DNA from 3 places in the Paraburkholderia sp. GAS333 genome. Region 1 is predicted to be linked to each of the others. Evidence: riboswitches for the same ligand, from Rfam matches in the RefSeq annotation. Region 1 holds a riboswitch; each other region holds the start of a gene.
The links. A riboswitch is a leader RNA that binds a small molecule or an ion and turns the genes downstream of it on or off. The one in region 1 is predicted to bind manganese.
Positions count from the first base shown of each region.

Region 2: it holds a riboswitch for manganese, as region 1 does, so the genes downstream of both, ABH945_RS09940 (sodium:calcium antiporter) here and mntP (manganese efflux pump MntP) in region 1, are expected to answer to the same signal.
Region 3: it holds a riboswitch for manganese, as region 1 does, so the genes downstream of both, ABH945_RS24330 (TMEM165/GDT1 family protein) here and mntP (manganese efflux pump MntP) in region 1, are expected to answer to the same signal.

Region 1 is NZ_JBNDKS010000001.1:1,582,551-1,590,551, forward strand. Features, by position in the region: gene ABH945_RS07035 (HPP family protein) at 1-143, shown strand, start outside; gene ABH945_RS07040 (MarR family winged helix-turn-helix transcriptional regulator) at 253-669, shown strand; gene ABH945_RS07045 (chloride channel protein) at 672-2,471, shown strand; gene ABH945_RS07050 (cation diffusion facilitator family transporter) at 2,622-3,530, shown strand; yybP-ykoY riboswitch at 3,599-3,765, shown strand; gene mntP (manganese efflux pump MntP) at 3,783-4,352, shown strand; gene ABH945_RS07060 (ABC transporter ATP-binding protein) at 4,460-5,173, shown strand; gene ABH945_RS07065 (ABC transporter permease) at 5,170-5,979, shown strand; gene ABH945_RS07070 (DUF6013 family protein) at 6,166-6,747, opposite strand; gene ABH945_RS07075 (zinc-binding alcohol dehydrogenase family protein) at 7,164-8,001, opposite strand, start outside.
Region 2 is NZ_JBNDKS010000002.1:150,705-158,705, reverse strand. Features, by position in the region: gene ABH945_RS09950 (glycosyltransferase family 2 protein) at 1-857, shown strand, start outside; gene ABH945_RS09945 (class I SAM-dependent methyltransferase) at 983-1,873, shown strand; yybP-ykoY riboswitch at 1,970-2,141, shown strand; gene ABH945_RS09940 (sodium:calcium antiporter) at 2,260-3,270, shown strand; gene ABH945_RS09935 (glycosyltransferase family 2 protein) at 3,345-4,031, opposite strand; gene ABH945_RS09930 (tetratricopeptide repeat protein) at 4,087-6,990, opposite strand; gene ABH945_RS09925 (hypothetical protein) at 7,295-7,423, shown strand; gene fliT (flagellar protein FliT) at 7,454-7,777, opposite strand; gene fliD (flagellar filament capping protein FliD) at 7,802-8,001, opposite strand, start outside.
Region 3 is NZ_JBNDKS010000004.1:528,550-536,550, forward strand. Features, by position in the region: gene ABH945_RS24315 (cytochrome b/b6 domain-containing protein) at 61-654, shown strand; gene ABH945_RS24320 (molybdopterin-dependent oxidoreductase) at 657-1,448, shown strand; gene ABH945_RS24325 (hypothetical protein) at 1,516-2,130, shown strand; gene ABH945_RS24330 (TMEM165/GDT1 family protein) at 2,206-2,796, opposite strand; yybP-ykoY riboswitch at 2,809-2,988, opposite strand; gene ABH945_RS24335 (surface-adhesin E family protein) at 3,133-3,522, opposite strand; gene ABH945_RS24340 (helix-turn-helix domain-containing protein) at 3,858-4,145, shown strand; gene ABH945_RS24345 (hypothetical protein) at 4,204-4,581, opposite strand; gene ABH945_RS24350 (TonB-dependent receptor) at 4,607-6,679, shown strand; gene ABH945_RS24355 (SET domain-containing protein) at 6,780-7,220, opposite strand; gene ABH945_RS24360 (methyl-accepting chemotaxis protein) at 7,520-8,001, shown strand, end outside.

The sequences.
Region 1 (8,001 bases):
TCGTGCCGATTTTTGCCACTCACGGCCATCACCATATTCCGGTACTCGATGCATCGGGACACGTGGCGGGAATGATTACGCAAGTGGATCTGATCGCAGGCCTGTACCGACAGACAGGGGACACACTGCGTCAGGCTGCATGACACGGCGAAGGCGAATCTGCACGAATCGCACGAATCGCACGAATCGCACGAAAATAAAATACATCATCATGTGATATATTCGTCGTTTCTCCGCACCGGCAGGTCTCCAATGAAAACACGCACTCGCGGGCTGAATAAAGCCGACTTCGAGCAACTGTCCGAGTTTCGCTATCAGATGCGCCGCTTCGAACGGTTCTCGGAACAGGCCGCGCAGAGCGAAGGCATCACGCCGTTGCAGTATCTGTTGCTGCTGCATATCAAGGGCTATCCCGACCGCGACTGGGCAACCGTCGGCGAACTGGCGGAGCGGCTTCAGTCGCAACATCACGGCGTTGTCGCGCTGGTATCGCGTTGCGAAGCGCTCGAACTCGTGCGCCGCCAGGTCAGCGACAACGATCGCCGTCAGGTGGAAGTCCACCTTGAAAAAGCCGGTGAACGCGTGCTCGCACGGCTCGCCGAACTGCACCGGGCAGAGTTGAAATCGCTTGAAGGTGCGTTCCAGATTCCACAGATCGACCTCGACTGATCATGAGCATGGACTCCCATAAGCGCGACTTCGCGGCCAACGCGCGGCTGCCCGGCATCTTCGTTCTGGCGGCCTGCATCGGCGCGGTCAGCACGCTCGCCGCCTTCGTCTTGCTGAACCTGATTCATCTGTTCACCAATCTGTTTTTCTTCGGCACGCTATCGTTCGCCGAACGCTCGCCTGCGGGCAACACGCTCGGCCTCTGGGTGATCGGCGTGCCGGTGGCGGGCGGTCTGATCGTCGGCTTGATGGCGCGCTTCGGCTCCGAAAAAATTCGCGGACACGGCATTCCCGAAGCCATCGAAGCGATCCTGTTCGGCAAGAGCCGCATGTCGCCGAAAGTGGCGGTGCTCAAGCCGCTGTCGTCGGGCATCGTGATCGGCAGCGGCGGCCCGTTCGGCGCGGAAGGTCCGATCATCATGACCGGCGGCGCACTCGGCTCGCTGATCGCGCAATGCGTGAAAGTCACCGCCGCCGAACGCAAGACGCTGCTGGTCGCGGGCGCGGCCGCCGGTATGACGGCGGTGTTCGGCACGCCGGTGGCCGCCGTGCTGCTGGCGGTCGAACTGCTGCTGTTCGAATGGCGGCCGCGCAGTTTCCTGCCGGTCGCAATCGCGTGCGCGGTCGCCGGTTTTGCCCGCGCGCTTTTCTTCGGCACAGGTCCGCTGTTCCCGCTTGAAACTGCCGCGCCGGACAGCTGGGCGCTGTTGTCGTGCGTGATCGCCGGATTGTTGTCGGGCGCGCTGGCGTCCGGACTTTCCGCCGCGCTGTACAAGACCGAGGACCTGTTCGGCAAGCTGCCGATTCACTGGATGTGGTGGCCCGCGCTCGGCGGCGTCGTGGTCGGCATCGGCGGATGGCTGGAGCCGCGCGCGCTCGGCGTCGGTTACGACGTGATCGGCGATCTTCTGCATCAGCACATCGCCTTGCAGATCGCGCTCGCACTGCTCGCCGTGAAGGCGGTGATGTGGGTCGTGGCGCTCGGGTCCGGCACGTCGGGCGGCGTTCTCGCCCCGCTGTTGATGCTCGGCGCGGGTTTGGGCACGGTGCTGTCGCACTGGCTGCCGGGCAATCAGCCGGCGTTGTGGCCGCTCGTGTGCATGGCCGCGACGCTCGGCGCAACGCTTGGCGCACCGCTGACCGCGATCGTGTTCGCCTTCGGCCTGACTCACGACGCCAACGCGCTGCTGCCGTTGCTGACCGCCACGCTGATCGCACACGGCTTTTCGGCCGTCGTGATGCGCCGCTCGATCATGACGGAGAAAATCGCGCGCCGTGGTTATCACATCTATCGCGAGTACGGGGTCGATCCGCTCGAGCGTCACTTCGTCGACGAAGTGATGACGCCCACCGTCGATTCGATCGACGCAGGCGCGACGGTCGGCGAAACCTTGCAGAAGTTTTTCGGCGCAAATCAGACGCGCCGCGCGTATCCCGTCTTGCGTGATGACGCGGTGATCGGCGTGGCCGATCGGGCGCTGCTCGAGCAATTCTGCCGGGAAAACGCAGAAGTCAAACGCGCCGCACTTCTCGCCGACGTCTTCGCGCAGATGAGCCCCACCTACGCGTTGCCTTCCGAAACCTGCCGTCTCGTTGCAACAAGACTGGCCGTCCACAATCTCGAACGGCTGCCGGTGGTCGAAGATCGCAAGAGCATGCGCCTCGTGGGAATCGTGTCGCGCAGCGATCTGGTCAAACCGTCGCTGAGCCATTTCGAAGAAGAACATAAGCGGGAGCGTTTCCGGCGTTTGACGCCGGTGCTCGGCAAGCGGCGCTTTGCGCCGATCCGCAAGGCAGGCTGAAACCAGCATGCCCACATAAAGGTTGAAGCGGCTGACTGCTTCAACCTTTTCTTGTTTATGCAAGCGTGACCTGCATTCCTTCACAGGCCTATCCATTGACCCGCAAAGCGTGGTCTCATTCGCCTATCGCCACGACCGAAGACCGCAACGATGTCCGAACGCATGTCCGATGAAGCACTCCGCCGCATGGCCTCCATCGTTGCTCTGGCGGTCGCGCTGATTCTCGTCGTCGTCAAGGTATGGGCATGGCTCGCCACGGGCTCCATCTCGCTGCTGACCTCCGCCGCCGATGGCCTCGTCGATGTCCTCGCTTCGTCGGTGACCTTTGCAGGCGTCCGTTATGCGGCGCGTCCGGTCGATCAAGGTCATCGCTATGGACACGGCAAAGCCGAAGCGATCGCGGCCTTCGTTCAGGCGCTGCTGCTGGCAGGCGCGGCGGTCGGACTCGGCGTCGAATCGACACGCCGCTTCTTCGATCCGCAACCGCTGAATCAGACCGGCTTCGGCATTGCGGTGATCGTGGGCAGCTCGCTGGCCGCAGCCGGACTCGTCGGCATGCAGACGCTGGTGGTCAGGCGCACCGGCTCCACCGCCATTGCCGCCGATCGCGCGCACTACGCGACCGATGTCGCCGTCAACCTGACGGTGCTGGCCGCGCTGCTGCTCGACCATTTTCTCGACTGGTCGCGCGCCGATGCGACCGGCGCCATCGTCATCTCGTTGTACATGCTGTGGAACGCGCGAGGCATGGCCGCGCAGGCGTTGGTGCAGTTGCTCGACCGTGAGCTGGACATGCCCGACCGCGAGCGTATCGAGGCGGCCGTGCGAGGCTGCGACGGCGTGCAGAACGTGCACGATATCCGCACACGCGACGGCGGCGACCGCGTGTTCGTCGAGTTCCACGTCGAAGTGGAAGGCTCGCTCACGGTCAACGAGGGCCACACGATCAGCGACAACGCGGAAAAAGCGGTCCAGCAACTGTTCCAGTCCGCCGATGTCACCGCGCACCTCGAACCCGCCGGTATCGACGACGAACGTCTGGACGATCTCGTCAAATAGCCCTTCACGCAAACCCCCCGTCAACACAGGCTATTTATTACAGAATGCTTTCTGACGTGTTAAGCTTGCGCCCTGTCTTTGGGGAGTAGCCGGCTTCTACCCAGAAGCGCCTGCATCAACATTCTCGGTCGCGCAGACCGTGGTGCAGGTAGCCGTCAGGTTGGCAAGACCATCGACACATCACGCGACCGGTCGGGCGCGGCGGTGTGTCGCGGTTTTCCGCCCGACCATGGACCTCGAGCCACTCCTGTCATGAATCCTGTCGCCACACTGTTCCTCGCTTTCGCCATGTCCACCGACGCCTTCGCAGCCGCCATCGGCAAAGGCGCGACGCTGCATCGTCCGCACTGGCGCGAAGCGCTGCGCACCGGGCTTATCTTCGGTGCCATCGAGGCGCTCACGCCGCTGATCGGCTGGTTCCTCGGCAAGGCGGCGGCGCAATACGTATCCGCGTGGGATCACTGGATCGCGTTCGCGCTGCTGCTCGTGCTCGGCGCGCGCATGGTGCGCAACGGCTTTCGCACGCCGCAGGCTGAAGAGGAAAAACCCGCGACCCATTCGTTCTGGCTGCTGGCCGTCACCGGCTTCGCAACGAGCATCGACGCGATGGCGGTCGGCGCGGGCCTCGCGTTCGTCGACGTCAACATTTACTCCACGGCCGCTGCAATCGGACTCGCCACCACGCTGATGGTGACCATCGGCGTGCTGCTCGGACGGGTCATCGGTCACGTGGCCGGCAGGCGCGCGGAGATGGCGGGCGGCGTCGTGCTGATCGCGATCGGCTGCACGATTCTGGCGGAACACCTTCAGATCATCGGCTGAGTTTCCGCTCGGCTGAGGGCTCATCGGCCGCACGTCTATTGACGGCGGCTCGCCGAGCGGTTAGATAGATGGCGCAGTGCCCCCACTACGCCGCTACGATCCCACTCATGACCGACGTCCCCCTTGTTCTCGCCGACGGCATCGTCCGGCGCGATCCACAGCGCGACCAGACGCTGTTGCAGCCCACTACCTTCGCGTTGCGCGCGGGTGATCGCGTCGCCATCACCGGGCCGTCCGGCTCGGGCAAGAGCGTGTTTCTGCGCGCGCTCGCGCTGCTCGATCCGCTCGATGCCGGGCGCGTGCTGTGGCACGGCGCGCCGGTCGAGCGCGCGGCGATTCCACGCTATCGGCGCAACGTCGCGTATATCCGGCAGCGGCCCGCATTGCTCGACGGCACGGTCGAAGACAACCTTCGCTATCCGTTCGAGTTGCGCACCTATCGCGACGTGCGTTTCGATCGCGCGCGGGCGGCGAGCCTCGCGGTGCAGGCCGGCCGCAGCGCAAACTTTCTCGACCAGCGCGCGAGCGAACTCTCCGGCGGTGAAGCGCAGATCGCCGCGCTGATCCGCGTGCTGCAACTGACGCCCGAAGTGCTGCTGCTCGACGAGCCGACCGCGTCGCTCGATCCCGAGTCGTCGCAGGCGATCGAAGGTCTCGTGAAGGCGTGGTTCGACGCCGATCCGTCACGTCACGCGTCGATGTGGGTCTCGCACGATCCGGCCCAGGCCGCGCGCATGAGCGAGCGCCATCTGACCATGCGTGCAGGCGTGCTGGACGAAAGCGCGGCGCCATCGCCCGCGCACGAGGAGGCCGCGCGATGACCCTGCAAAACCTGAGTCTCTGGGACGTCGCGATTGCCGCGCTGCTGATCGTCGTGAACGGCGTGGTGTCGGTGGCGCTGAAGCTCGATCTGGAGCGCAAGCTTGCGTGGGCGGCGGTGCGCACCGTGGTCCAGTTGCTGGCCATCGGCTATGTGCTCGGCTGGGTGTTCCGCTACGACCACTGGTTCGTCGTGCTGCCGCTGATGATCCTGATGACGCTGATCGCCGGGTTCGCGGGTGCGAATCGCGGCAGCCGCACTTACGCCGGGCAGCGCGCGGACAGCGTGCTGTCGATCTGGGTCAGTTCGTGGCTGGTGGCGGCGGTCGGGCTGTTCGTCGTGATCCGCATTCACCCGTGGTACGAGCCGCAATACGCGATTCCGATCCTCGGAATGATTCTCGGCAATACGTTGACGGGCGTGTCGCTCGGAATCGAACGGATGACCGAGGAACTGACCGCCCGGCGCGATCGTGTCGACATGGCGCTGGCGCTCGGTGCGACCCGCTGGGAAGCGGCGCAGGCGCCGGCGCGTCAGGCGGTGCGCGCGGGGATGATGCCGACGCTGAACCAGATGGCGGTGGTCGGCGTGGTCAGCCTGCCCGGCATGATGACCGGTCAGGTGCTGGCGGGTCAGTCGCCGTTGCAGGCGGTCCGGTATCAGATCGTGATCATGTTTCTGATTGCGGCGTCGTCCGCGTTGGGGACAGTGGGCGCGGTGCTGCTGACGTACCGGCGGCTGTTTTCGGCAGAGCACCGGTTTTTGTCCGCGCGGCTGGTGGAACGGGCGGCGGCGAAGCGCGGCTAACGTCGCTCTGCGGATGCCGCTCGGGCCATGTTCAGTGACGCTGAGCGGCATGCGCGCTTGCGCTATGCAACGCGGTCGTGACACGACACGTAGCGGACCTCTGCTTCGGTCCGCTCGCCAGCCATCAACGCGCGACCAACACGCAAACTGCCCTCACCGCATTGCACGCTTCGCACAACACGACGGTCACCGCTTCGCGCTGATCGCCACTTCCGTGCCGTCATTGAGCGTCAGCGTTTTCGTGCTGCCGTTGACCGGCATCGTAAAACGCAGAATCTGGCTGACGGTTACGTCGTTCGGACACTTGAGCGTCTTGCCGCCGTTCGTCACCGTCTTCACGCCGTGCGGAGTTTGCGCCTGGAAGTTCATCTGCACAGTCGCCGTGCCGTCGCCGGCGACAACCGGCGCAAAGCGGATCTGCGTCTGACGGATCATCGCGCCGTTGGTATCGACCGGCAGCGACGAATAGTTCGGGCAGTCGTCCGTGCCGGCTACGGGACCGCCCGGAGGCACGGTCTTCCAGGTGAAATCGTCCGACTCGCCAGAGCGGATCGTGCGGGTTTCCTGGGAATTGCCGAACTGTTTCGACGTGACGCGGACCGTGTAGCGAATCGGACCATCGAGAGCGGCCTGCGAGGTCACCGTGATCGGCGTGGCCGCGTGGGCCTGCTGCACGACCAGGGCGGGCGCGAACGCGCAAGCGAGAGAAGCAATCACTGAGACAGTGGAAACAGCGGAAACGGCGGAGAGTTTGAAGCTGGAGCTCATACTGTCACCTCGTTGTTGTGCCGCTGCGCGCCCGTAACGGCGCTACTGCCATTGCCTGTGTACTGCCGACGCAACGGGTCATGATTGACACCGTTCTGCGGCCAGCTGGATCACGAGACACGCAACTGTTTTAGCGTGATGCTTTACCAGTCTAATCCCAAGCGCGACCCTTCGTGCGGGGCGCAAGCTTGGGAGTTAACCCGCTTGCGGAACGAGTTTTCCGTGCGTGAGCCGAGTGGTCAGTGTGTCTGCACAACACGTTTTAAAACGATGTCGCCGCGCGTTGCATTGCACAAACCCGCGCACTCCAATGCCCCTGGTTAACCGCGCCCAAACGTACGCGCAAATAAACATGGCCAGTGCGCATCGCTGCGGCACTGGCCATGCTTTATCGGCGAAACACGCTCAGCGGGCGATCAGAATCCCGTCAGGACGACCTTGCCGATTGCACGCCCTTCTTCAAGCAGCCGATGCGCGCTACGCAGATTCTCCGCGTTGATCTTGCCGAAATCCTGTCCGACCGTGGTGCGCAACGTGCCCGCATCGACCAGACGTGCGACCTCGGTCAGCAGCTTGTGCTGTTCGATCATGTCGGGCGTGCCGAACATCGAACGCGTGAACATGAACTCCCAGTGAAACGCGGCGCTTTTCGCCTTCAGCAACTCGACCGGTACCGGCTCGCTGTTTTCGACGATCGTCGCGATGCTGCCCTGCGGCGCGATCACTTCGGCCGCAGCCGGGAAATTCTTGTCGGTGTCGTTGAAAATCAGTACGTAATCGACCTGATCGATACCGAGTTCCTTCAACTGCGCGGGCAGATCGCCGAAATGATCGACGATGTGGTCCGCACCCAGTTCCTTCGCCCACTTCGCCGATTCGGGGCGCGAAGCGGTCGCGATCACCTTCAGCTTCGCCATTTGCTTCGCGAGTTGGATGCCGATCGAGCCGACCCCGCCCGCGCCGCCGAAAATCAGCACGCTGCGGCCTTCATGCGCGCCTTGCGGCGATACGCCGAGGCGGTCGAACAGCGCTTCCCACGCGGTAATCGCGGTCAACGGCAACGCGGCCGCGTGCGTGAAATCGAGCGATGCCGGTTTGCGGCCGACGATCCGCTCGTCGACCAGATGAAACTCGCTGTTCGCCCCCGGACGCGTAATGCTGCCCGCATAAAACACCGGATCGCCGACCTTGAACAACGTGACATCCGGGCCGACCGCGACAACTGTGCCGGCGGCGTCCCAGCCGAGCACGCGC
Region 2 (8,001 bases), on a different contig from region 1:
GCGACAATACATCGGATGGTGCGCTCGAAGGAATCGTGAGCCAGTTTGGTAATCCGAAGCTCAAGTACTTTCACCACGGCTTCGACAACGGCGGCGAAAATGCGCGCGCGTTATGGGAGAAGGCTCGCGGAAGGTACATCAAGTGGCTCTTTTACGACGACATATTGATGCCAGAGTCGGTGGCATTGCTGGTTGATGCATTGCGGAAGTTCCCACAGGCCGCGATGGCGTTTCACGGGCGCGTGATGATCGATGCGAAAAGCGCAATTGTCCACACGCCGCCACGCCTTCTGGGCAACGGTGAAATAGCATTGATCGATCGAAGCCACATTGTCCGGAACATGCTGCCGCAACTGGATAACTTCATCGGCGAGCCGAGTTTCGTGATGCTGGACAAAAGCCGCATCGAGATCGCGGACTTGAGTAAATACAAAGATCATGTACCTGACTTTCTTGGCGATGTCTGCGCTTACCTCGCGGTGGCCAGGCTGGGGCCGATTGCAGTGGTAGGCGGCTATCACGGTGCATTCCGGAGGCATGGTGCGCAGGAATCGGCAAACGGTAGTCCGATTTTCGCGATGGGGCTCATTGAGTGGGAGGTATTTCTGCGAGGTGAAGCCGCTGACGGCAACCTGACTATAAAAGAGATCCTCGCAGCGAAGCAGCGTCTTGTGGAGGTGTATGTACGTTTCTCGTTGCACTTTCCGGAGCTTCAGCGATTCATTGCGGGTCTGACTGAACTGACGGACATGTTGCCCGGACAGTTGCCCACATCGGAAAAATTCAAGGCGAATCTCGCTTATGCACGAGAGGCCATGAAGGCACGCGCGTCTGCAGTGAAATTGAACGCTGCGTAGTTGCGGTAGTTCTCTCGGATAGATGCAATGCAGCGCGATGACATTCCTGATGTTGTATGTACCTCGGGACGGCGCAGACGCGAATAGCCGGAATGTGCGCCGCCGAACAATAAACTGGATTCAGCATGACGGACGCTTATTCGCCCTTTCGCCACCGAAGTCGCATTGCAGACCGTTGTGTCTGCTGTCAGGGCACTCGACTCAACCGCAGCCCCTCAATCCTGATGCCATTCGTCGCAAACCGCGCCTTTGGCTGGGAACCCGTTGAAGTGACGCCAGAATGGGGGCTTCGTGATATTCAGTTGGGCCATGCCTATCCGCTATGCAATAGCGTTCAGTGTGCCGACTGCGGCGCAATGTTTCTCGACATCCGCTTTGACGATGCAGAGATGGCGGCGCTTTACGCAGACTATCGTGGTGAGGCCTACACCGCGCTGAGGGAGCGCTTCGAGCCGGGCTACAGAGCTCGCAACCAGATTTACGTCGATGGATCGCCCTACATTCCGCAGATCGAGGCTTTTCTCGAGCGCCACGTGCGCGATATTCCGAAGGTGCTCGACTGGGGCGGCGACACGGGATTTAACACGCCATTACGTAACCGATGTGCGTTGCACCATGTTTATGACATTTCCGGCAAGCCGGTGGTGGACGGAGCAACCCGCGTCGACAAGAAAGTGATCGACGAGACGCAATACGATTTGATTGTGTCCTCGAACGTGCTCGAACATGTGCCCTATCCTGCCGATACGCTTCGGGAAATTGCGGCCGCGATGGCACAAGAAACGCTCCTCTACATAGAAGTACCCTATGAGGACTTAATGCGCGCCAATCCTGGCTCAGTTGAGATTTTCCGTCAGCGCAGACACTGGCACGAACACATTAACTTCTTCAGTGAAGCATCGATTGAGCCGTTACTTAACGCAAGCGGCCTCAAGGCCGTTGAAATTGCGCAGATGCAGATAGCCGCGGGTGGGCGGCAAGCGCACGTTTTCTCAATCGTCTGTAAAAGGCGCTGACCTGTACCGGGGAGTGCGAGACGCAAGCGTCATCGATCAGCGATTCTGCTAGCGCTATGGTCGAACCTTGTTGAAAGCCCTGCATCCCCGTAAAATCCCCTCGTCACTGGGGAGTAGCCTTCCTTCATTCGTTGAAGGAGAGCGCGTCAACATACTTGGCCTGCGGGTCATGGCGCGTTCGACCGGGTCGGTTTGGCGAGACCATTGGCGTATTGCCTCGTTCTGGTCGGACGGGTGGCGGTGCGTCATTGGTTTGTCATAGTCGTCCGACCGCGGAGTTGTCCCGTGAATTACCGTAGCGCCTCGCCATTCTTCCCGCATGCCGTTCCGGCAATCCGTCGCCAAGCGCATGGCCATGTCTTCACCTCGTGCACCGGATGCCGCGCATGACCAGCCTCTTCTTCGAACTCGCGGTCATGCTGGTCGTCATCCTGGTGGCGGCCGAACTCTTCACCAATGCACTCGAACATCTGGGCGAACGTCTGAAAATCTCGGAAGGCGTGACCGGCTCGCTTTTCGCAGCGGTCGGCACGGCGCTGCCCGAAACGCTGGTGCCGCTGCTCGCCATCGCGAGCGGCACCAGCGATCAAACCGTTAATCAGGAAATCGGCGTGGGCGCGATTCTCGGCGCGCCGCTGATGCTCTCCACGCTGTCCACTTTCCTGATGACGCTGGCGATTCTTCGGTCGCGCGGTGTAACGGGCCACGTCGTGCCTGAGCGCACCGGTTTCACGCGCGATCTCAACTACTTCCTGTGCGCATTCGTGCTGGCCGCCGCCGCGATGTACGTGCCGCATTCGCAGATGATTGTCCGCGCGCTATTCAGCGTCGCGCTGGTTGGCGTTTACGTGACCTACGTGGTGATGACGTTCCGCGCGTCGGGCGATCTCGTCGACGCAGGGCACGGCACCGAAGCGCCGGGCACGATGCTGCTTTCGCGCCTGGGCGTGCCGACCAATCTCCTGACCATCGCGCTGCAACTGCTGATCGCGGTCGGCTTGCTGGTATGGGGCGCGGAAGGGTTCATCCACGGCGTGCGCGGTGTGTCGCAGATGCTCGGCATCTCGGCGCTGCTGTTGTCGCTGCTGATCATTCCGATCGCCACGGAGTTGCCCGAGAAGGTCAACAGCATTCTGTGGATCCGGCGCGGCAAGGACACGCTCGCATTCGGCAATATCACCGGTGCGATGGTTTTTCAGGGGACGTTGCTGCCCGCGATCGGCATTCTGCTGACGCCGTGGACGCCGCGCATCGAAGTGGTGACGGGCATCGTGATCACGCTGGTCGCCGCCGCGTGGCTGCGTATCAATGTGCGCGAACGCGGACTGCCGGTGTGGGCGTTGCTGGTGTGCGGCGTGCTCTACGCGGCGTATCTGGCGGTCACGCTCTCGCGTTGATCGGAGCGTGATGCAACGCACGACGTTGCCGCGAATTTCCTTTGCGGCAACATCGTGCTGACGTCTGCGAAACCTCAGCTTCCATACTTCTGCAAATACCGCGCGTAACCGTCGCGCCATCCCTGACTGCCGAACGCGCCGCCGCTTTCATGCACGACGCTGAGGGGCCAGGTGCCCATCCGCAAGCCTTTCAATTCGGCCTGCCGGCAGAAATCCATATCGTAGAAGTGGAACGCGAACTGCTCGTCGAAGCGCAGGCCGCTGTTGACCAGCGTCGTGCTGTCGGCGGCGAGCAGCAGGCCGTCCAGCAGCTTCACTTCGACGCCGGCCGGCCCGAACGACGACACGATCTCGCACGGAAAACCCTTGCCGTGTCCGACCGTACCGCTCAGGTATTGCCGTTCGTCCCACTTGCAGTCGGGCGTGACGAATGCCCACGAAGGTTGTCCGGCGACGCGCCGTTTATTGCCCGCGAGCCCGATCACGTCGAACTTCGCGACGGCCTCGGCGATCCGCTCGGTCCAGAAGAAATCGTTTAGCCAGACGTCGTCGTGAATGAACACGAGAATCGCCGGGTGTTGCTGCGCGTACAGGATCGCGTTGTTATAGATCGTCGACAACCCCAGCGTGTTGCTGTCGAACAGATGCAGTTGCGGTTCCGTCAGATGCTTGTAGAGCTTCAGCGAACGGCCGAGCGCCGTTTCGTTGGAAAACTGCTCACGGCTGCGGCGGGTGCCGCATACGAGTCGGATCGGTTTCATTGATTTCAGTCGATTAGTGGTGTGGGCCGCGCGGCAGCGCGTCGACCCACCTGCTTCAGGCCACCTGCTGCGCAGCCGTTTCCTTCACCTCGAACGACTCCGCCGGCAAGCCAGCGCACCAGCGACGCCACATCACGCGCAACGCTGTGGAAACGCCATCCGCGATCTCCGCGGGGCGGAACATCGGCGAGTTCTCGCAACGTTCGCGCATGCCTGCGCGCAGCGCGGCCAGTGCAGCGATATCGGACGTCAGTTCGACTCCGCGGCGCACGAAATCGTCCTTGTCCTGCGCGATGAACATCTCGAGTCCGGCGTGCGACATGGCTGTCAGGCCGCTGCGCCCTGGTACGGTTTTGCCCGGCAACGTCAGTGTCGGGACACCCATCCACAGCGAATGCAGCGCGGTGGTTAGGCCGGAGAACGGGAACGTGTCGAGGCAGATGTCGACGTGGTGATGCTGCTGCAGATAGACCGGCACACTCGAGCGGGGACGGAAGTCGAGGCGTTCGCGCGCGATGCCTTCTTCTGCGAACCAGGCCGGGAGGTCACCGAGGCTGCCGTCGGCGGGCAGGCCGCCTATCAGCATGCGGGAGTTCGGTACCTCGCGCAGCAAACGCGCCCACAGCGCGATGACTTCGCGACGCAGTTTGTCCATCCGGTTGAAGCTGCCGAAGGTCACGTAACCCTTGCTCTGTGCGGGCAGCAGATTGACCGGCGGACACAGCGGATCGGCGCTGAACGGCGCGAGCGCGGGCAGATAGACGATCTGCTCGGTGAACTGGTCGCGAAACTGTTCGGACGGCACCCAGTAGCGGTCGGCGAGGAAATAGTCGACGGCGGTCAGGCCCGTCGTGCCGGGGTAGCCGATCCATGATGCCTGGATGGGCGCAGGCTTGCGCGCCATGGCGAGCAGTCCGTTATTCGCGGTGTGACCCGCGAGATCGATCAGGATGTCGATTTCGTTGTCGCAGACCAGTTGGGCGATCGCATCTTCTTTCATGCCGAATACGGGATGCCAGTGTTCGAAGGTCGCGCGCATTTTTTGCGTGACCTGGTCGACGGTCGACGTATTCGAGAAGGCGTGCAGCGAAATCCGGGGATCGCGAACGAGATGTTCCAGCACCGGTTCGAAGAAATTCGACACCGCGTGACGGCAGAAATCGCCGGAAATAAAGCCGACGCGCAAACGGCGCTCCGGATCTTTCACATTGTCATGCGGCGCCCAATTCGGCTTGAGAGGCGCTTCGAATTGATCGCCGAACAGGCGATGGGTCGCGAACAATTCCGCCGGGTCGGCATTCTCGCTGTGGGTCATGCAGAACGCGAGGTTGTTGTATGCGAGGTCGCCGTTGGGGTTGAGTTCGATCGCGCGCCGGAAGGTAGCGGCCGCTTTGTCGAGATTGCCCTGCTTCATGTAGGTCACACCAAGCGCGCTGTACGGTAGCGCCGCGTTCGGGGCGACCTCGATCGCGCGCAGGGAAACGCGTTCGGCCTCTTCCAGCTTTCCCATCGAGATCAGCACGATACTGAGAATCCGCAAGCCTTCCGGATGATCCGGGCTGAGTTCGAGCATCCGGCGGCAATCAGTTTCGGCTTTCTCGTGATGACCACCTGCTTCAAGAATGCTGGCGGACACTTGCAGCAATTCGACGTCGTTCGGGAAAAGTTCGCGAGCCCTCGCGCAGTATTCCATCGCCTCGTCATAGCGGCCGAGGTTATGCAGCGAGACGGTCATCAACTTCCAGCCAAAGCCGTGCGACGGGTAAGTGTCGATCAGCTTGCGCGCGGCGGCGATGCTTTCGTCGATGCGTCCACGGTTGTATAGCTCGACGAGCGCAGCGATTTCGCCGCTGGCCGGTGCGGCTTTTCCTGCCTGGCGAAGAGGTGCTGTGGCTTTCGGCGGAGTGGCCGCGGCGAGTACTGCGCTGATTGACAAGTTCGGTTGTGCAGCCGCAAGTGGCTCCCCCGGACTTTTCAGCGATCTCGGCACCATGAAGGTGGTTTGCGTCGACATCATCGTCATGACGCCGATCAGCTTGTCGATATTCGGTCCGCTCAAACCGCGCTGCTGGCCCATTTCCAGCGCCATCCACGCGGCCTTCAACTCGCCAGCCTGCAGCAGCGCGTCGATGTAGTTGGCCCAGTATTGGCAATTGTTCGGATCGCCGCCGAGCGCCCGCTCCATGTAGTCCACTGCGGCTTTCGACTGGTTCAGCCTGATCGAAATCACGCCGAGCCGATGGTTGACCATGGGATGGTCGGGATAAAGCGCATGGACTTCCAGGAAAAGCTTGCCTGCCTGATGCAGTTCGTTGCGCTGCTCCAGCGCGAGCGCATCGTGCATGGCCTTTGCCGCGCGCTGGTGACGGGCAAGCTCGGCATCTGCGGGCGCGCGTGTTGCCGCCTCCGTGAGCGGCTGCAATGCACCGGCCAGATCGCCGCGCCGCAGATGCGCGTACGCCAGCGCTTTCCATCCATAGCCGTGTTCCGGCAGAAGGCCGGTCATCTGACGCGCGAGATTTTCCGCGTCGGCGTGCAAGCCCTGTTTATCGAGCGTTTCCAGCGTCTGGATGAATTCGTCTGCGAGCGCATCGAGTTCGCTGCGAAGCGGCGCTGGCGCATCGACCGGTTCGACCTGAACCGCATACAACGCCAATCCGCGCTGCCGTCCCTGTGCGGCTACCTGCTGAGCCTCGTCGTCGCGGCCGGTCATGATCAGCGCGTCGAGATAGAGCGACCAGAATTCGGGACGCTGCGGCGCGGCTTCGACGGCTGCCTTAAAAAACGGCAGGCCGGCGCCGGGCTGGCCGGTCTGGACGGCCATCACGCCGAGGTTGTGATTCGCTTCAGGATGGTCGGGGCGAGCCTGCAGGATCGCCCGGTACAGTCGCTCGGCTTCCGGCAGACGCCTGGCGCGATGGTGAGTCAAAGCCTGTTGCAGATCGGCATCGGTAGTCATGAATTCGCTTCGGTCCTTGGGATGTTGCTTAACGGCGCGTCTGCCGGGCTTGTTCCTGCCGCGTCGGCCTGAGCGTGCGTGGAGGTCGAAGCCAGGAGCGGCGTGCCGTTGCTTTCGCTATGGCGCCGGGTGGTGCGTGAGTATTTGCATTCGCGTCTGCGTGAGTCGCTGCCAGCAGGAAGTCCGCCGGATGCCGGACGAGGCAAACCGTCCAGACAGTCCAAAGTGGGCGGGACGCAGGCGCAATGCGCTGTGATTAGTCTACGGTCGCGCGTCGCGGACGATTGGCGGAGTAGAGGCCGGATTGCCCCGTATTTCAGAGGGTGGCTTCGACGGGACAGGCGACGCGAAAATCGGCGAGGTGAAAAAAAGCCCGCGCGAGGCGGGCCTGGTGAAGCATGTTGCCGGACTGGCCGGCCTGTTCTTCTTATGAGTGCTCGGGCATGCAGCGGCGCGCGTGTGCTCAGCGCATCAACGCGACGCTGTTGTAACTGTTCGCGGCGCGGGTGCGATCCATCGCGGTGCGGTATTCGTTGGCGAGTTCCGACTGTGCGGTTCGCGCTTCCCGCAGCGTGACGTCGTCCAGAGCCTGAATCCGGCGGATCAGCGCCAGTGCTTCGGGCGACTGCTCCGGTGCAAACGACATCAGCAATGGCGAACGCTGTTCCGAAAGAAGGGCCGCCCGCTGCCAGTCGGCGATGCGCGCAGCATGGTCGATTTCCTCGGTCAACGCGAGCACCTGCTCGACAAGTCGGGTTTGATTCGTTTCGGGGCGTGCTTCAGTCATTTTCCGGACTCCTCTGCTGCTTTACTACGCCTTGTTGTCGGACATCGAACCCGAGCTGTTCGTGCCGCCGAACAACTGCGTCAGATAGTTCGAGTTGCTGGTGGTGGTCGCCATCAGCGTGTTCAGCGCAGTGAACTCGTTGTTGTACTGCGACGTGAGCTGCGCCTGGTACGCCGTCAACGTGTTCGACTGGTCCTTGATGCTGTCCAGGTCGGTCGTGATCG
Region 3 (8,001 bases), on a different contig from region 1:
CAGGCATCCCACACGACAGCCGTGCAAACAACCGGCAACATCATCCATGACGAGACAACTTTGAGTCACGCAACGATTCAACCCGCCTGGGTGCGCATCACGCACTGGGTCAACGCGCTCGCGGTCGTGCTGATGGTCACGAGCGGCTGGCAGATTTATAACGCGTCGCCGATCTTCCGGGCCATTCAGTTTCCTCCCGCGATCACGCTCGGCGGCTGGCTCGGTGGCGCATTGCTCTGGCATTTCGCGGTGATGTGGGTGCTCGTCGCGAATTTCCTCGTCTATGTCGGCGTGAATATCGCCTCCGGGCGTCTGCGGAAAAAGCTCCTGCCGGTCAGTCCCAGGTCGCTTGTAACGGACCTGCTGGCCGCATTGCGCGGCAAGCTCGGTCACCAGGATCTCTCGCGCTACAACGCCGTGCAGAAGTTTGCCTACCTCGTTGTCATCGTCGATATCGCGCTTCTGATCGTGTCGGGCCTGGCCGTATGGAAGTCAGTGCAATTCCCGCTGCTGCGCACGCTGATGGGCGGGTACGACAACGCGCGCGTCGTGCACTTCGTCGCGATGAGCGTACTGGTTGCGTTCTTCGTGTTGCACGTCGTGATGGTCGCGCTGGTGCCGCGCTCGCTGCTTCTGATGATTCGCGGACGGTAACCATGACGTTCAGAAAACAGGCTAAAAAGCCGGCCGCAATTTTTTCGTCCCACGCCGACGCGATCATCAAGGATGTGAGCCGCGAACTGAAAAACCCCGCACGCAGGCTGCTCGGAAAGCGGATTCTCACGCTCGGCGGCATTGCGATGCTGTCGGGTTGCGACCTGTCCAATGACAAATCGGTGAACACCATGCTGCGCAAAATGTCGTTCTTCAACGACGACGTGCAGGCTCTGCTGTTCAACCCGAACGAAATGGCGCCGACCTATCCGGAGTCGATGATCACGCGGCCGTTTCCGTTCAACGCGTTCTACGACATCGACGATGTACCCGAGGTCGATCCCGCGACATACCGGCTCGAGGTGAACGGCCTCGCGCATGGAAAGCGTGTGTGGACGCTCGAAGAATTGCGCGCGTTGCCGCAGGAAAGTCAGATTACGCGGCACATCTGCATAGAAGGGTGGAGCGCGATCGGCAAATGGGGAGGCGTGCGTTTCGCCGATTTTCTCAGACGCTCTGGCGCCGATACCACGGCCCGCTACGTCGCGTTTCATTGCGCCGATAACTACTCGACCAGTATCGACATGCCGACCGCGCTACACGCGCAGACGCTTCTGACCCTGACCTACGACGGCCAGGTTTTGCCACCGAAGTACGGCTTTCCGATGAAGCTGCGCATGCCGACGAAACTCGGCTACAAGAATCCGAAACATATCGTCGCGATCAGCGTGACGAACGAATACCCCGGTGGCTACTGGGAGAACCAGGGCTACAACTGGTTCGGCGGTTCCTGAGGTTCACCGGTCTTCAGTCTTTTTTCTTTAGTCGCAGGTCAAACCAACGGTTTTTTACGGAGCATCCATGTCTATTCGTCTGAATCTCGGCGTTACTCTCGTGACGCTGGCTATTAGCGGCGTCGCGCTTGCGCAGACCCCGGCGGTCAAACCATCGCGCATCCGCGGCGATATCGTTTCGCTCGACGGCGACGTGCTGAAGGTGCACCGCCGCAGCGGCGACACCGTGTCGATCGACCTCAAGCCGACGGTCACCGTGTCCGCCGTCAAGGCCATGCAACTGTCCGATATTAAACAGGGCTCTTTCGTCGGCACGGCCGCGACGACTGGCACTGACGGCAAGCTGACGGCGACCGAAGTGGTGGTGTTCCCGGAATCCGCGCGCGGCACGGGGGAAGGGCACTATGACTGGGATCTCGGCCCGAATAGCTCGATGACCAACGCGAACGTCGACACGGTCGTTCAGGGCACCAGCGGCCGCGATCTGAAGCTGTCGTACAAGGGCGGCAACAACACGGTGACGGTCCCCGCGAATGTGCCCATCGTCACGTTCACGTCGGCCGCGCGCACCGACCTGACCGCCGGCAAGAAAGTGTTTGTGGTCGCCACGCCCGCGTCGCAAGGCACCTTCGTCGCGCAACGCGTGGTCGTGGAAAAGGACGGCGTCGCTCCGCCGATGTAAGCGGTTTTCTCGCGCTGCAAGTTCTGCGTGACGGCTTCCGCTAATCCACGGGAGCCGTCACGTCACGCCGGAAGATCAGAACATCGAGTGAGTTTCCGGATACAGCGCCGTGCGCAGTGCGAGGCCGCCGAGTACGACGAAAATAAGCGCCGCCAGGATATGAACCGCCTTGGTCGGCAAGCGGTCAGCGAACTTGTGGCCAAGATAGATAACCGGGACGTTCGCCAGCATCATGCCGAGCGTCGTGCCCGCCACGACGCCGAAGAATTCGTGGAATCGCGCCGCGAGCGCCACTGTCACGATCTGGGTTTTGTCGCCCATTTCCGCGATGAAGAACGTGATTGCCGTTGTTCCGAACACGCCCATTGAATCTTTGACGGGTAGAGCGTCGGCATCATCGAGCTTGTCCGGAATCAGGATCCACACGGCCATGACCGCGAACGACGCCACCACGGCCCAGTTCATGATTTCCGGCCTGATGATGCTGGCAAGCCACGCGCCGAGCGCACCCGAGAAGCCGTGATTGATCAGCGTCGCGACGAACACGCCGAGCACGATAGGGATAGGTTTGCGATAGCGCGCCGCAAGAACCAGAGACAGCAACTGGGTCTTGTCGCCGATCTCAGCGAGACCGACAACGCTTGTGGATACGAGGAATGATTGCATGGGGTTTGTTATAACCGGGCCGCACGGTCAAATCACGATGACACGCACTCCCGCGACCCGGCTGGTGGGAGTGTGAGTCATCGGTCTTGCCAGGCGATTGCTGCGCGCGCCATGGACGGTCTGACGACCGCTCCAAGTATGTTGACGCGAGCCCCTGAACATTTCGTCCAAGGCGGCTACTCCCCGAAGAGGCGCCGATTATAGCGGTCTGACAGCGCCCCAGGCAAGGCGATTCAGACAAACCCTCTTCGATGAAAGCATTTAGCAAGCAACGCGTTGGCGATTCACGAAACGGCTGGCTGCGTTACTTTTGCAACTACTGGCAAACTTTCGCAGCTACTGGCAAACGCGATGCAGGAGGATCGCCATGGGCGTGTCGGGAGCGACGGCTTCCATCTCGTATTTTTTGCGTGCGAGCGACTGGATGGTCGCGCCGGTCTGATCGAACCGGGCGAAACTCACGAGCGCGCCGGATTTATCCGCGCAGTTGAAGACGAAGTGATCCAGCCCGTAGGCAGTGGCGATCTGGTCACCGGATTGAATCCGCGGCGTGCTGTTGACAGCCTTAGTCCAGACGTTCACCGTCTGGCCGGTGCGCGTGATGGATTCCGTGTCGACATAAAACGTCGCGGTGGGATTCTGGCTGACGACCTCCCATTTTGCGTCCGCGTAGGCGACGGCTGCAGTGGCAAAAAGCGCGGCGCAAATGGCCCATTTTTTCAGCATCGTTTGTCTCCTTCGTATTGGTTTGGCCAGCATGATAACGGCACTTGGGGCGTGGAGGATTAGCGGGTTTGTCTGGGGTTTCTGCTAGTGGGTGGTGGATTGGGGTAAGTGGTTGATCGGCAATGGGAAAAGGAGGGTTTGGGATTGTTGTAGTTTGAAGGTGGTGTGGGATTACTAAACGGGCTGGGGACTGCATCTTAATTTGACATAATATAAATTATCAACACAAAGTCTGTAGCGGCTAAGTTGTAATGTCCGGTTTGAGCCAGTTAGAAATGTCCGGGCTGGCTGCTGTGGTGCATGCAGCGGCATCAGAGCCAGCCCGGAGCCCGACCATGAACGCACGTGGATTCATCACGATCCGCATGCATGAGCTCGAGCTCATGAAGATCATCGAGGCGGTCATCCAGCACCGGCAGACGATCGTACTGGCCGCTGAACGGCTGCAACTGTGTGAGCGTCAGGTCAGCCAGCTGGTGTGGCGCTACGAGGCTGCTGGACCGGCCGGGCTCGTTTCGGCACAGCCCACCAGCCGCACACTGCTGGCGAACCTGCGGGCACAAACCAGGGCGCTGGTGCGCGACCGCTATGCCCATTTTGACCAACACCAGACGGCCGACTAGCGCGCCAACCCACCCAGGCAGGCAACCATCCACAACCACACCCAACCTTAACGTTCCCTTAACAATCCACCCGTTTACCAAATTCCAACAATTTGTTTGCGTTTCCCCAGCACGCATTTACAACATGCTTTCTGATTTTTACAATCCATAACCGCAAATGCGAATCATGACTATTTGCAATTACCGAATCCACGCTTGGCGCCTCTAACGAACGGTCATGAGTTGTCAGGCAGTGGACCGTCGAAAACTGACTACACGCCATGACATCTTCCGCCCAGTTCAGGATGCGCACGATCGCGTCCGTTACAGCCTTGTATTGCTCCGGATTTTTCGCGACCACCGCCGTCCACGCGCAGGCGACGCCCGCCACGCCGCCCTCCCCGGCATCCACAACGGCGGCTTCGACCCCCTCCAGCAACGCCGGCAGCACCGCCACCGACGCCACGCTCCCTGCAGTGAAAGTGACTTCGTCGGCCCCGTCGGACCTGCAGACGAAATCGCTGTCTTCGTACAAATTCACCTCGCCGCTCATCGACACGCCGCGCTCGATCACGGTCATCCCGCAGGAGGTGCTCAAGGAAAAGAACGTCTCGACCTTCACCGACGCGCTGCGCACCGTGCCGGGCATCACCTTCCTCGGCGGCGATGCGGCGGCGAATCCTTCGGCGGATCGTCCGGTGATCCGCGGCTTCGAATCGCGCAACTCGATTTTCGTCGACGGCATGCGGGATTCGGGCGTGCAAAACCGCGAGACCTTCGACGTCGAAAACATCAGCGTCGTCAAAGGTCCCGACTCGGTGTACGCGGGACGCGGCTCGGTGGGCGGCAGCATCGACATCACCACCAAGGCGCCGCAAGCCGACAATTTCATCAATGGCAGCGTCGGGCTGGGTACGGATAGTTACCGACGCGCGACCGTCGACTGGAACCAGAAGCTCAACGACACCACCGCGATCCGCCTGAACGTCATGGGCCACGATGCCGATCAGGCTGGCCGCACCGACATCTATAGCAAGCGCTGGGGCGTCGCGCCGTCGATCGCGTTCGGCCTGAACTCGCCGACCACGGTCACGGTGAGCTACTACCATCTGAACACCTATGACATGCCGGATTTCAGCTCGCCGTTCCGCTCGACGGGCGGCACGCCGGTGGCGACAGACCGCGGCCAGTTCTTCGGACTCAACTCGCGCGATTACCGGCGCGGCCAGACCGACACGGGCGAAGTGAAGGTCGAACATCGCATCAACGACGCATGGAAGGTGAAGAACACGACCGTATTCGGCCGCTCGACGCTCGACTACATCGCGACAAATCCGCAACTCACGAGCGCGACCTCGAACATCCTGAGTCTGCAGGCAAAGAGCGGCAAATACGCGACCAATAGCGTGGCGAACCAGACCGAGGCGAGCGGCAAGTTCGACCTCTACGGCATGCGTCATACCGTGACAGCCGGCGTGGAATTCAGCCACGAACAGGATCTCTACGAGGGCTATCTCGTCAGCGATTCGGCGGGCAACAACATCCGTTCGGGCGGACCGTGCTCGGTCGCCTACAACTGCACGTCGCTCTTCGGCGGCTGGAATCCGGACAATCCGTGGACGGGCAGCATCGCGCTGAACGGCGACAAAAGCTTTCCGGGCCCCGCAACGCACACGCAGACGAACATCGCATCCGCCTATCTGTTCGACAGCGTTCAGCTTTCCGAGCGCTGGATCTTCAACGCGGGCATGCGCTTCGACCGCTACGACGTGACCGCCGAGCAGGCGGGCGTCGCCAATCTGAGCAACTCGTCGAACCTGTTCAGCTATCAATTCGGCCTGGTGTTCAAACCGATCCGCACCGTCAGCCTGTATGCGTCATATGGCACATCGTCGAATCCGCCTGGCTCGAACTCGGGCCTCGGCGGCGGTACCGACCAGATCACCACGACCAACAAGGATCTCGCGCCCGAACGCTCGAACAACATCGAAGTGGGCGCGAAATGGGATGTGCTGGATCAGCGTCTGTCGCTCACGACCGCGCTGTTCCAGACCGAGAAGACCAACGCTCGCGTGAGCGACGGTTTGGGCGGTACGATCAACGCGGGCTCGCAGCGCGTACGCGGCTTCGAGTTCGGCTTTGCAGGCAACGTGACCAGCAAGTGGGCCGTGTTCGGCGGCTACTCGTACCTCGACGCGATCACGACCGATGCGGGCCCCACGAGCCCGGCTCTATCAGGCTTGCCGATGGTCATGGTGCCGAAGCACAACTTCACGCTGTGGACCAGCTATGACGTGTTGCCCAAGCTCACGTTGGGCGCGGGCGCGACGGTGTCGAGCCTGACTTACGCATCGGTGGCCGCGACCTCGCGCAAATGGATTCCGGGCTACGCGCGTTTCGACGCATCGGCCACGTGGCGCGTGTCGAAGAAGATCGACTTGCAACTCAACGTGAACAATATCTTCGACAGGAAGTATTACCAGACCGCGTATCCGATCTATGCAACCTGGGCGCCGGGCCGCTCGGCGATGCTCACGATGAACTTCTATCAGTAAGTAACTGAAAGACGTGCATGGCGGCTTGGTGGACAAGCGGCCGTGCACGCGAGTTCCCGCATGCTCATGCGCGTGCTGCATCCGCCCTTCCCCGTTCCTCTCACACGCTAGCCGCCAGCATCGACCGGCGGCATCGGGCGGACGCACAGGCGCACGCATATTGCGCGCGAGCCTCTTCGTCTTCCGTTTCGTCGATGGCCAGCAGATAGTCGATGAACAACTCTTCGCCCACGACGATCGGCCGGATCGCGTGAATGAAAATGCGGCCGCGATCCTCGATGGTTTCGCAGTTCGGCGTACACGCGTGATTCAGCCAGCGCGCACTGTTGCCGCTGCGGCTACCGTCGATCACGCGTCCATCCGACAGCCCAAACAGGAACGTGTGGCCCGCGACGCCCTCGCGCCGGTGTCGACGCACCGCGTTTTTCCACGTCGTGATTTCCCCTTTGTATTCGAACACGCGCTCGCCCGCCTCGAGAGGACGCATTGCAAATACACCCTTGCCGTGAACCGGCGATCTCCGCACGATGACGCGTCGCATTCTGTTGCTCCGATGGTCGTCCTCGCGCAAGTATGAAGCAGCAAAATTTCGCGTTGACGGGTCGAACGAAGATTTTTGTTGCCGCGGCGTTCTGCTGTCGGCGCGAGTACCGGTGATTTTTTCACGCCGTATCAGGCGGTCCATCGTCGCGCGATCACGCACACGATGCATGGCCGTGGGAATCATTCTTACCGCCCGTTTCTTCATACAAAAGAGAACGCTAAAGGTCAGGTCGAGCGAGCCGATATATGTACCGAACAGTTCAAATTTCAACCGTGCGCCGTGTGCGCTAGAACCCAATGAAAGTCTCGACAAAGCTCATTCTTCTCGTCAGTACCGCGCTGGCCGGCGTGATCTGCATCGCCGCGATCGCGTTGTCGCAACTCAACAGTGCTCTGATCGAGAGTCGCCAGGGTCAGGTGCAGACGCTGCTTACCAAGGCAGAGCATCTGACGCTGTATTACCAGTCGCTCGAAACCAGCGGCAAGATGAGCCGCGCCGATGCGCAAGCCGCCGCGAAAAGCGCGCTCAGCGAACTGAACGTCCCCGGTGCCAAGAGCTACTTCTGGGTGACCAGCACGGACAGCATCAACCTCGTCCATCCGAACCCGGCGCTGATCGGCACCAAGACGGGCGGCAACAAAACCACCAACGGCAATCTGACCGATACCCAGGCCTACACGCAAGGCCTCGCGAACAACCATATCGCGCTGGTCGACGTGCTGATCCAACGCACTCAGAACGGCCCTTTCGAAGCCAAGTTGCAAGGCGTCGTGGCGAT